3 regions of the Paenibacillus sp. FSL R5-0407 genome follow, and region 2 is predicted to be linked to each of the others. Evidence: riboswitches for the same ligand, from Rfam matches in the RefSeq annotation. Region 2 holds a riboswitch; each other region holds the start of a gene.
The links. Region 2 has a riboswitch for cobalamin ahead of NYE70_RS19860 (ABC transporter substrate-binding protein). Riboswitches for the same ligand answer to the same signal wherever they lie in the genome.
Positions count from the first base shown of each region.

Region 1: linked by a shared signal. The riboswitch ahead of NYE70_RS23845 (anaerobic ribonucleoside triphosphate reductase) and the one ahead of NYE70_RS19860 (ABC transporter substrate-binding protein) in region 2 are both predicted to bind cobalamin.
Region 3: linked by a shared signal. The riboswitch ahead of metE (5-methyltetrahydropteroyltriglutamate--homocysteine S-methyltransferase) and the one ahead of NYE70_RS19860 (ABC transporter substrate-binding protein) in region 2 are both predicted to bind cobalamin.

Region 1 is NZ_JBBPAX010000002.1:1,039,703-1,043,898, reverse strand. Features, by position in the region: gene NYE70_RS23855 (ribonucleoside-diphosphate reductase subunit alpha) at 1-31, opposite strand, end outside; gene nrdG (anaerobic ribonucleoside-triphosphate reductase activating protein) at 301-822, opposite strand; gene NYE70_RS23845 (anaerobic ribonucleoside triphosphate reductase) at 819-2,759, opposite strand; cobalamin riboswitch at 2,985-3,216, opposite strand; gene NYE70_RS23840 (MurR/RpiR family transcriptional regulator) at 3,394-4,196, opposite strand, start outside.
Region 2 is NZ_JBBPAX010000002.1:98,139-102,334, reverse strand. Features, by position in the region: gene NYE70_RS19870 (TRM11 family SAM-dependent methyltransferase) at 1-429, shown strand, start outside; gene NYE70_RS19865 (methyl-accepting chemotaxis protein) at 595-2,184, shown strand; cobalamin riboswitch at 2,302-2,506, shown strand; gene NYE70_RS19860 (ABC transporter substrate-binding protein) at 2,707-3,717, shown strand; gene NYE70_RS19855 (FecCD family ABC transporter permease) at 3,714-4,196, shown strand, end outside.
Region 3 is NZ_JBBPAX010000001.1:689,929-694,124, reverse strand. Features, by position in the region: gene metE (5-methyltetrahydropteroyltriglutamate--homocysteine S-methyltransferase) at 43-2,349, opposite strand; cobalamin riboswitch at 2,514-2,710, opposite strand; gene NYE70_RS03405 (helix-turn-helix transcriptional regulator) at 2,790-3,149, opposite strand; gene NYE70_RS03400 (multicopper oxidase domain-containing protein) at 3,409-4,196, shown strand, end outside.

The DNA.
Region 1 (4,196 bases), 940 kb from region 2:
GGTTGTTGGGTTTAGAGACGAGTAGTGGCATGAATAAAATTCCTCGCTTTCCTGGCATGAGATAATGGACCGGATGCAATCCGGTTAAATCTATTAATCTTTTAATTCTCAAATTGAGAATAATTGAGGATAAAAGGGCGTCCGGAAAGACGCGAATGATGATTATATATGCAAATGATTATATTCCCGGGGCCCCCGCAGCCTAAATAAATCAAGCTGCTGAGTACCTGTGACGCTTTTTGTAGGATGTTGTCTATAAAAAGCATCACAGATTATCAATTATACTAGAAAGTCAGACAGCTAGAAAGAGAAAGTTGGCTCCCAGAGGGCAGGCTGACCTTGCGCCAAGCTAGCCTCAATATCGATAAGACGCTGGTTGGAGCTACCCCTGTAGAGCAGGGAGGGATCCCGCAATTCTTCAACGAACCGCCCGTCTACCAGCACTTGGCAGCGTCTGAGTAATTGAAATTCCGGCGAATCTCGGTGCTCGGTCAATTCTTCGTACGTATACCCGCTGTAAATCCAGATCGGTAAGGACCGACCGGCTTCGAGGCGCAAGCGATCGACAAAGGCGCTGACCTCGGCGGCGGAGAAGAACGGATCCCCGCCCAAAATCGTGACCCCGCTGAGCAAGGGGTTGTTTTTGATGTCGGTGATGATTTCCAGTTCGCGCTCCGGCGTCAATAGCTCGCCGTAATTGAAATTCCAGGTGGCTGCGCTGAAGCAGCCTTTGCAGTAATGCCGGCAGCCGCTGATGAAGATGGCGGCGCGAAGTCCTTCGCCTTCATTGATGGATTCCGGGTAGTAGCCGCATATGTTCATGCGTCGTGTTTCACCCGGTCGCGGACTTCGGCCTGTTTCGCGGCATTGAAGCGCGTCTGATAGTCGCCGGTCAGATACCCGGTCACGCGGCGCAGCCGGCGGATGTAAACATCCTTTTCGTGACTGCTGCAGGAAGGGCAGGTGGCCCCGATGATGCCCTCAAACCCGCACGCGGAGCAGCGGTCGATCGGATGGTTGATGCTGAAGTAGCTAACCTGCTGCGACAAGGCATATCGAACGATTTGCAGGAATGCCGCAGGATTGCTGCGGGCGTTTCCGTTCAATTCGATATAAGAGATGGCTCCTGCATTGCACAGTCCGTGGAACGCGGCCTCCAGCTGAATCTTTTTCGCGGCACTAATTTTGTAGTACACGGGAATATGGAAAGAGTTCGTGTAATACTCCCGGTCGACGACACCCGGCACGGTGCCGTAGAAGGCCTGGTCACGCTTGGTGAATTTGCCGGACAGCCCTTCCGCCGGCGTGGCGAACAACGTAATGTTCAGATTGTGGAGATCGCCTTGTCTGTCGCAGTAGTCGCGCATGTAGGCGATCAGATCGTAAGCCTTTTGGTAGACCTGTTCGTCTTCGCCATGATGCTTGCCGTACATCGCCTTCATGCATTCCGCCAGCCCGATGAATCCGATGGACAGGGAGCCGTGTTTGATCAATTCGCCGACGTTATCCTCGGGGTCCAGCTTGTCGCCGCCTTCCCAAACGCCCTCGCGCATCATGAAATCGGAAGCCTTCGCTTTTTGCGCGGCCTGGATTTGGTAACGGTGAAGCAGGCCTTCCAGCGCGATGTCGAGGTAATGGTCGAGCTCATGATAGAAGCCGCGCTCATCCGCAACGTTTCTTCGTCCCAACGCGATCCCATGCTCCAATCCGAGCTTGACCAGATTCAACGTATTAAAGGAAAGGTTGCCCTTACCGGACAGGTGGTTGCGTCCGAATCGGTCGCTCAACACCCGCGTGCGGCAGCCCATCGTAGCGAATTCGGTATCCGGATCGGCCGGATCGTAGTGCATGAGATTCAACGGGGCGTCCAGGTTGGCGAAGTTCGGATACAGCCGCTTGGCTGAGCATTCCGCCGACTTCAGAAAGAGATGATAGTTCGGCTCTCCCGGATTTTGGTTGACGCCTTGTTTGCATTTGAAAATCTGAATCGGGAAAATCGGTGTTTCTCCGCTGCCGAGTCCACGCATCGTTGCCGTCAACAGAGAGCTGATGACGAGCTGGCCTTCCGGAGACGTGCAGGTGCCGTAGTTGATGCTGGTGAATGGGATTTGTCCCCCCGCGCGGCTGGACATCGTATTCAGATTATGAATCAGACTCTCCGCGCCTTGCAGCGTTTCGCTTTCGGTTTCTTTTAACGCATATTTAAAAGATTTCGGATATTGCTCTTGAAGGTCGCTCCGGCTCATATTGATTTCGCCGCCAAAGTCGGCCTCGCTGTCACCTTCCTCAAAATACTCCAGTCCTTTGCGGAAGTATTTGGCGAAGGATTTCGCTACGTAAGGAGCCAGGTCGTGGTCAATCATGTTGGCCGATACGCCGCCGTATTGGGAGTTTTGCTGGGATTGAAAAATAATCGCTACGAGCGCCATCGCGGTCATGATCGAGTTCGGCGGCCGGACGCTGCCATTGCCGGTGTTGAAGCCTTCGCGCAGCAGCTTGGCAAACGGAATGAAAATGCAGTTGGTCGTGCCGATCGCGTATTGATCGAGGTCATGCACATAGACTACATTGTCCTTGATCGCTTGAACGATCCGCGGCGGCATAACAAAATGATTTGCATACCATTTCGAGTACTCGCTGCCGAATTTGCTCATTTTGCCGGAGAAGCTTTCACCGTTTAAGTTGGCGTTTTCGCGCAGGATCTCCAAATTTGAACTCTCGACGATTTCTTCGCCAAGACGGATAACTTCCTCCATCATTTGCTCCCGGTTTACTTCCGTATCGATTACATTCAACAACGACATCTTAGTTCTCCTCCCTGATAACTGGGTAATACTCGCATATAAAAAGCATTCCCAACCCGGCAAGGTTGAAAATGCCCGAATGTCTCCAGAATGATAGCTATAGGAAGGCGTAACAAAAGAAGTTAAAACAAAGCTATGCATGAGCTGCATCGGACACCTCCCTGTTCCTCGCAGGTTAGCGCGGTGTCTTCCAAACGGGCAGGTCTCCTGACTTTCGGTGATGCGCCGACGCCTTCCCGGGGGAGAGATAAATTCCCTCAGTGGCATCATGTCGGGCGAATTGCCTTGGGAGGATCACGACGGTTTCCCAGGCGTTCCGATTACAGTGGCGGGACCGCAGCGGATTTGCACCGCCTTCCCTTTTAAGACCCGGCGTCTTGGGCGCCGGACCACCCGTTCACACTATATTTTGTTGTAGTGATATTAATTTACCCCAATATGTTGTGTTTGTAAATGGGCCTAGCTCGAATTTGACGATTGAAAATAATGAAAATTCCTCTGAAAGCAACCGCGGTGCGGGCCAGCGGGGATGAAAAAAATATTAAAAAAATTTTGACTCCAAATTACGAAAAGCAGGTTTATATTTTGATCATCTAGGGAGCTCATGGGCGTATTTTTTTCGTAGTTGATTCAACTCGTTCAATTTGCGGAGATGATCGTCCTGATTTCGCATTCCTACCGCGACGATCAAATTTTCTACTATAAACGTAGGGGCGATCATAGAGTGAAATTCCCACGTTTCTCCCCGGCTGGCAAACAGCGTGATATCGCATTGATCGGAAAAGTCGGCAACAAGCCGGTCCGTGATGAGCAAAGTCCGGTAGCCGGTCTCTTTGGCATGATCGACGATCACCTTCGCTTCCGGCAGCAACCGGACGAACCCGAACAGAACTACGAGATCTTCTTCGCCCAGATGTAGAAGATCTTCGAACATCTCGCTTCCGCCGCGGTCCAGCCGATGGATGGACAGGCCGAATCGGCCAAGCCTGTAATGAAGCAATTCCGTGAGTCCGGCAGAAGGGCCCGGACCATAGATGTAGATGCGCTTTGCCGAAGTCAGAGCCGTGACGGCGGCTTCGAAGGAATCCGCGGAATAATGGGTCAGCGTTTCTTCGAGATGCCTCATGGTGGTGGCGAGAAATTGCTGGGGGAGCGGGCTGGCGTCCGCTTTGTCCATAATATTTTTCATTTTTGCCGCGGGCGTCACGTCGAGCTGACTCCGCAGCTTGGTTTTGAAATCTTTAATATTTTTGAAACCGACCGTACGCCAAAACCGCGAGACCGAAGCAATGCTCAGCCCCAGCGCGTCGGCGATTTCCTGTTCAGTGGAGAACAGGACGGTTTGCGAGTTTTTTTGGATATAGTCCGCAATTTTAAACTGACCCGGCGACA
Region 2 (4,196 bases):
CCTGACCCGGCAGGGATTAGGGCGATCGATCCCTGCTGCGGGATGGGCAATGTCCTTATCGAAGCACTATCTATGGGAATAGACATCCGGGGCCGGGATTTGAATCCGCTGGCCGTTAAGGGAGCCCGGGAGAATTTGGCGTATTTCGGATACGATGTCTCGAGTCTTGTTACCGTCGGAGACATGAGGGACGTGAGCGATCATTACGATGCGGCGATTCTGGACATGCCCTACAATCTGTGCTCTGTGCTGCCGCAAGAAGTCAAACAATCTATGCTGGTCGGCCTGCGGGGATTCAGCGACCGTGCTGTAATCATCTCAACGGAGGAGATAGAGGAGGATATTCTGGCATGCGGATTTAGAATTATGGACTACGGCCGTGCAGCCAAAGGTTCATTCATTCGAAAGATATGGGTATGTCAGGGATAACCGAATCCCAGTCAAAAACCCGGATAAATATCACATGAGGTGTCAAATATTTGATGTTTTCATAGGGAATTTATGATTATTTTTAATTTTTCTATAAAATTCTCTTTTTAAGTTCAGAATCCCGCTTTATAATGTTAGATAATCTGACATGAGGTGGCGAGGACAATGAGATATTTTGGTGTATTCGAAAAAAATGTACGTCTGCTTGGCTTTATAGCAGCTATCGTATTATTCGTGGCGGCTTTGCTGCAGGATTCTTCCTGGTACATTCCTTTGACGGCCCTGATTGCCGTTCTTTGTTTTGTAATGCTGTCCCTGAATCTTCCGATATCCTGGAGGAAAGGACAACCCCCTTCCGGTTCTATTCCTCCGGCAGCTCCGCAGGGATCGCACGAAGAAGCGCAGACGGCAAGCCAATGGGGGGCGATGGTGAACGAATCGCGAGTAGCGGCGGACCGGTTGCAAGCTGCCGTCGGTGAGGTGAGTGAGAGTATCGGGGAGCTCCAGCATTTATCCGATATATCTTCCGTTGAGGATATGAAGCTGAAAGCCAGCAGCGAACGGTCTTTGGAACAAGTGCAGGAGAGCCTGGCCGCGATGGAGGAGGTAGCTTCTTCCGCATTCCGGATTCAAGAGGCTGCGGAACAGCTGCGTTACCGCAGCGAAAGGACGCTGTCGGAAGCTTCAAGGATGTCGGAGGCGCTCGTAGCTGCAGACGGTACGATCCGCTCGCTGGCGGAATCCCAGCAATCCATTGCCGGCCCTATGAATGATCTTGAGAGCAATACACGAAAGCTCGGGGCCCTGTACCGGGAGCTTGAGGGAATATCCGGCGAGGTGTCGTTGCTGGCGCTGAACGCCTCTATTGAGGCGGCCAGGCTGGGGGAGCAGGGCAAAGGTTTCGATGTGGTGGCCATGCGGATGAGGCAACTCGCTGAGCAGAGCGGCAAGGCTATCGGCAGCTCCGCTCCCTTGTTCCGGCAAATCGTGGATGAGGTTGACAGGGTCAAGGAAACGCTGCATGAGGGAAAGAAGTCGGCTTTAGACGGCATTGAGTTATTGAAAATCATGGGGAGAGACATCCTGTTTATATCCGATGAAGTGGCTGCGATCAACGATCACGTAGCCGAGACAGGAAAGCGCAGCAAGGAACAGACTGAGATGACGCGGAATATGGACAGTATGATGAATGATGTCCATGCCGCGCTTAGCCGCAGCATTTCCCATGTGGAAGGTGCGTTGTCTCGCATGGAATCCCAAAGAATACATATCGGCAAGCTGCAAACCGTAGCCGGTGGTTTGCACCGGGCACAAGCCGAACTGATCACCTCGCTTGACGCGGTCCGGATCGGTTCATCCGGTGGTGAGGAGTCGGCAGAACAACGGGAGGCGGTCCGGGCTCTGGGTTTGACTTACGCCCGCAAACTTCAGGAGATTGCGCAAACCGAGCCGCTCACCGGGATGTTGGAGGCGGATCACCGGACCGCTCTGGAGCTGCTCTTGTCCCGGGAATCCGGGCTGGAGGCGGCATGGACAAACCGGGTGGACGGTTCATTTGTGATTTCGATTCCGGAGGCGGGATTGCTGAATGCCAAGGGGCGTGAATGGTTCCGCAGTGCAAAGAGCGGGGAGACGGTCATTTCGGAGAGCTATGTCTCGGCTATAACGAAACGGCGATGCATCACCTTATCTGTTCCTATTGTGAAGGACGATATCGTGATCGGCGTACTTGGAGCCGATTTGTCAATAGAATAAGAGTTCCTGGGTGAGTCTCGAGAAACAGGGGATTCGATCATGAAGCTTGCCCGGGAGTATTGTAAGTTTGAGTCTTTTCCCCTATAATCCTATAGAGAAAGAAAGCCTTGATTCAAGCGAATAGAAGTGCCCGTAGGTCCTGGAGCAAGCTTAACCGCAAGCTTCGGGTTAAAAGGGAAGCCGGTGTAAATCCGGCACGGTCCCGCCACTGTGTACAGGGACGAAGCTCATCGATGCCACTGCCATACGCCATAGTATGATGGGAAGGCGGACTTCGTCGCAACCTGATAGTCAGGAGACCTGCCAACGGGAGATTAGACGGTCCTTCGAGGAAAGGATAACGTTCTGCTTAGAACACGGAGCCTGCTTTTCCGCTAGGGCAGTCAAGCCATTAAGCCAAGGCCTCCGATATGACTTTGTAGACGTAACCCATCCGCTCAGGATGGGTTTTTTTCTTAAATAATAGGGCTTCGCTAGGGTTAAGGCGTTTCTTAATAAAGAAACCCGAAGGAGAGGGACAAAATGAAGAAATGGACTAAGATTTGGGGGATTTGGCTGCTGGCGCTGTTGTTGCTAGTTACGGCCGGCTGCGGTACAAACGGAAAGAATAACGCGGCGGATAATAGCGGCAATACGTCACAAACGGAACAGAGTCAAAATAACGAAACTTCCGCGCCGGAGCAGGAAGGGCAGCAGACTTCTTATCCGCTTACGGTAAAGGATGCTTTCGGAACGGAATTTACGTTTGAATCCGCACCGCAGCGGATCGTATCGTTGGCGCCATCGGAGACAGAAGGGCTGTTCGCGCTTGGTCTGGATGAGCAGGTGGTCGGAGTTTCCGATAATGACGATTATCCGGAAGCTGTAAAGGACAAGCCAAGAATGGGCGGGTTCCAGGTGAATGTGGAAGCTGTAGTTGCGGCTCAGCCTGACCTTGTGCTTGCCGGGAACCTGATCGGTGAAGATACGGTCAAGAGCCTTAGCGACCTGGGGATGAAAGTATACCGCTCCAATCCGAAGACGATTGACGGCGTGATGGAGAATATCCGGACGATCGGCGAGATCACCGATCATCAAAAAGAGGCAAACGAAGTAACCGCACAAATGCAGGCCGAATTGGATAAAGTGACCGAGGCCGTGAAATCTTTGCCGGCTGATCAAAAGAAAAAGGTATATATCGAATTTTCTCCAGGCTGGACGGTAGGCAAGGGAGAGTTTATGGATGAGATGATTCAGGTTGCAGGCGGGGAAAATGTGGCATCCGACATTACCGGCTGGAGCGAAATTAACGAAGAGAATATTATTAAGGCAAATCCGGACGTTATTTTATATGCGAAAAGCGTCGTAGATGAGAACAACCGGACGTTAGCCGAGATTATCAAAGGCCGCGGGGGATGGGATCAGATCACGGCCGTGAAGGAAGATCGCATTGTGGCAATGGACGACAATTTGCTCAGCCGGCCGGGACCACGGGTAACCCAAGGTTTGATTGAAGTGGCTAAAGCGATCTATCCGGACCTGATTCAGCCATGAGGACCAGGCTGGCAGGTTACGGATTTATCGGCCTAGGATTGCTTATATTCTCACTGCTGATCTGCATCGGGTTCGGTTCCGTTCACTTGCCTGCCGGGGAAATCGCTCGTATCCTGCTCCATCAGTTGCCCGGTCTCGGGCGGTGGATTCAGCCTGACTGGAGCGTGGCTTCGGAGCAAATCGTGATGCAGGTTCGCCTGCCGCGCGTACTGCTCGGCCTGTTGGTGGGAGCTTCGCTTGCCGTCGCGGGCTCCGCATTTCAAGGGGTGCTCCGCAACCCGCTTGCCGATCCGTTCACGTTGGGCGTATCCTCGGGTTCCGCGGTAGGCGCGGCCGTATTGATCTTTTTCGGTTGGCAGTTTTCTTTGCTGGGGATATTCACGCTGCCGGTAGTCGCTTTCCTGACGGGGGCGGCAACGCTGTGGATCGTGATGTGGCTGGCGAGAGAGAATGGAAAAATACCGATCGAAAGCCTGATT
Region 3 (4,196 bases), on a different contig from region 2:
CAGGATGGAAATCGGCCTGTCAAATGAAGATTTTTACTATAGTTATATCCCCAAACTCGCTGAAGCAAGAGAATTCCTGCTGCGTTGAGCTGCGGAAGCCATATTTTTCAAGGCCGCTACAGTTTCCTCCTGGCCTCTTGTTTTAAGACCGCAATCCGGGTTGATCCAGAATAGTTCGGGATCCAATACCTGAAGCGCCCGGGAGATCATCGCGACCATCTCCTCTTCGGAAGGTACCCGGGGACTGTGAATATCATACACCCCTAGCCCGATGCCAAGCGGGTACGTATTCTCTTCAAAGCTGCGAATGAGCTCGCCGTGGCTCCGTGAAGTTTCGATGGAAATCACATCGGCATCCAGTGCCTGAATGGAATCCAGCATATCATGGAATTCGCAATAGCACATATGCGTGTGGATCTGTGTCGTCTCCCGCACCGTTGAGGTAGAGATCTTGAACGCCTTAACCGCCCAATCCAGATAAGCGCTTCTATCTTTCGGTTTAAGCGGAAATCCTTCCCGAAGCGCCGGCTCGTCGACCTGGATCATTGTGATCCCGGCTTCCTCCAGTGCCTCCACTTCCTTGCGAAGCGCGAGCGCGATCTGGTATGCCACGGTCTCTCTGGATATATCGCTGCGAACAAAGGACCAGTTTAGAATCGTGACCGGACCGGTCAGCATCCCTTTCACCGGTTTGGAGGTCAGCGACTGAGCGAACGCCGTTTCTTTTACCGTCATCGGCCGGTCGAATTCCACATCGCCATAAATCAGAGGAGGCTTCACACAGCGCGTTCCATACGATTGAACCCAGCCCCCGCGAGTAAATGCGAAACCGGGAAGCTTTTCCCCGAAAAACTCAACCATATCCGTGCGCTCGAATTCCCCATGGACAAGCACGTCCAGTCCGATTTCTTCCTGAATGTCAATCCACTTCTTGATCTCCGCCGCGACGAACTCATCATATTTCTCGGTTGACCATTCGCCCTTGCGCCATTTCTGTCTGGCAGCACGCACCTCTGCGGTTTGAGGAAAGCTGCCGATCGTCGTCGTTGGCAACAGCGGCAAATTCCATTTGGCCTGTTGTTTCAAGCGACGGATGGAAAAAACACTGCTTCGTTCCGATGGCTGGACAGAGATGGTGCTCACCGCTTCCTGAACTTCTCTCCGGCTGCGTGATGCATCGCCGGCCAATCGTTGTAAAGCCTCCTTGCTCTTAGCGAACAGAGCTGGAGCTGGAGCATCTCCTGTCTTCGCTGCAATGGATAAAGCGTTAATTTCATCCAGCTTTTCTTCCGCGAAAGCTAACGATTCTTGAAGGACGGAAGGCAGTCCATTCTCCGCTTGTGCCGATACCGGTACATGCAGCAGGCTGCATGAAGGTTGAATGATGTATTCAGAGGAACCCGGAATCAATGCGGCAATCGCTTCTAATAATACTTGCGCTTCGGGAAGATCGGTCCGCCAGATATTGCGGCCATCGATCAGTCCTATTCCGAGCGTTTTGTCCGCCGGGAATCCATATTGACGAAGCGCCTCAAGGTTCCCCGCTTTACCGTGCACGAAATCGAGACCGATTCCTTTTACCGGAAGACTCACGATTTGCTCGTAACGTTCCGCCGAATCGAAATAGGTTTGCAATAAAACCGCCAGTCCCGGAACTTCTTGTGCAATCGCTCCATAAATTTCTTGAACCAGCTCCAAATCCTCATCCGATACAGAGGTAACCAGCGCAGGCTCATCGATTTGTACCCAGGATGCTCCTTCTTCCTGCAGTTCACGCAAGACCTGCACGTACAAGGGCAGTAATTTGCGGCTCCATTCCTCGATACTAAAGGAAGGTGTCCCCTTGGACAGCTTCAAAAACGTGTACAATCCGAGCAGCACAGGTTTCCCCTCGATGCCAAGCTCAGACTTGGCTTCGCGATAAGCTTCCAGCGGTGTGTTTTTCGTCAATTCTGGTTCCCTTCCGCCAAGCTCAGGAACAATATAATGGTAGTTCGTATTGAACCATTTCGTCATTTCGCTCGCTGCGGCCGATTCATTGCCTCTCGCTATGGCATAATACGTGGCGAGCGGTACCGGGCCGCCGTCATATTCAAAACGCTCCGGAACCAGTCCGAACATCACCGTCATATCCAGGACCTGATCATAATACGAAAAATCACCTACCGGGATCAGCTCGATCCCTTTTTCCTGCTGAAGTCTCCAATGAGTCCTGCGAATATCGGAAAGGCGGTCGTGAAGCTCCCCCTCGTTAATTTTCCCGTTCCAGAACGCTTCAATCGCTTTTTTCCATTCCCGTTCTCTGCCGATTCTTGGAAAGCCTAGATTACTGCTGACATACTTACTCATCGAATTCTCCCCTTTTTCCCTATAAAATTTAACAAAGCTATGCATTTCCTATGATGTTCTCGCGGTGCGCAAAAAAGGCCCTCTCTAGTCAATGCTAAAGAGGACCTTCGTATATATGTGCGATGGCTTTCATCTTTAACACCTCCCTATCTCCCGTAGGTACAGCAGTGTTGCTAGAATAGGCAGGTCTCCTGGCTTCAGAATCATCACCCGATGCTGCCTTCCCAGTGTTCTTGAACACCAGTGGCCATGATTGCATCTCGGCTTCTCTGTTACAGTGGCGGGACCGCGCCGGCATTTGCACCGGACTTCCCTTTTAAGCTTCAACCGCGGCTGAAGCACCTATTCCCACAATTATGAAGTTGTGAAGTTCGTTTCACTAATCTTACAAGATGTGCAATTATTAATCAATACTAACTTTGTCGGAATTAAATGCTGTTCTAATAATTATCCCTTACTGCCTTATTCAACATCCCGATGCAGCGATCCAGATCACTTTTCACCTGCTTTTTGTAAAGTTCGGCTTTCTCCGTACCGTCATCCGTAAATTGATACAGCACAATCTCCTGGAAATCCACGCTGGGATCGCTGCCTTTAAGCTGCTTGGTCCGAAATAATACGCCTTCCTGCACTAATTCGTGCAGAGCCCGATAAATTTCGCTTTGCGGAGGAACGTAACCGAACGGCGCGAATTCTTGCTTCAACTCCTCAAGCATTTGATAACCGTATCCCCGGCGCTGCTCCACTTTTGTAATTAAAAATAGCTTGATATATGCCCTTTGGGCGATCATAAATGCCATGTTGACACCTCCCGTTACAAGAACAATATAGCTCAACTGTGAAAATTTCACAATAGTGGCTAGATACGCGTAAAATATTATTTTCTATTGTGAATTTTTCATATCTTGAAATAATATTAACAGGCTCATAATTAGCCTCAATTGTTACGATTTTTCGACATGCGTATAAATGTGCTTTCCGTCACAAGGGCTATTTCGGTTTGCCTTTAGTCTTAAAATATAAAAATTTAAATATCTCTCCGTGAAAGGAGCTGCGCCTATGAAATATGCAAAACCCGCCTTTCTGGTCCTTTCCTGTCTGGTCATCATCCTGGCGGTCTGGTACCCCTCCCCGGCTATTCCGGCCGAAGAAGCGGGCTCCGAGCAAGAAGTTGCTGTGGTTAATCAACCTCCGGTTGAGCCGGTCATCCGGCGTGAGGGACAGACCGTCCATATAGAAATGACAGCCCAAGTGACCAATGTGGAAATTTCGGAAGGGGTTTTCTATAACGCATGGACCTTTAACGGCACGGTGCCTGGCCCGGTAATTCGGGTCAAAGAAGGGGATACGCTGGATTTTACACTGAAAAATATGGACCCCGACATGCCCCATTCCATGGATTTCCATGCGGTTCATGCCGCCCCGAGCAAAAAATTCGTCGACGTGATGCCGAATGAACAAGGAAATTTCTCTTATCCGGCTACGACGCCCGGCGTCTTTATGTACCACTGCGGTACAAGTCCGGTTCTGCTCCATGTAGGCAACGGAATGTACGGAATGATTATTGTCGAACCGAAGGCCGGGTATGAAAGCGACGCCGAGATCGTCCGGGAGTATACAATCGTTCAAAGCGAGTGGTACAGAGAGCATGACGAAGAGGCGTTCATGAATGAACCGCCGGAATATGTCGTTTTTAACGGTGATGACTTTACGCTCAAGGAACACCCTCTGCTCGCCAAAGTTGGGGATCAAGTCAGATTGTACGTCGCCAACGTAGGACCTAACGAAGTGTCCTCCTTCCATGTCGTCGGCACCACGATGGACCGGGTGTATATCGACGGAAATCC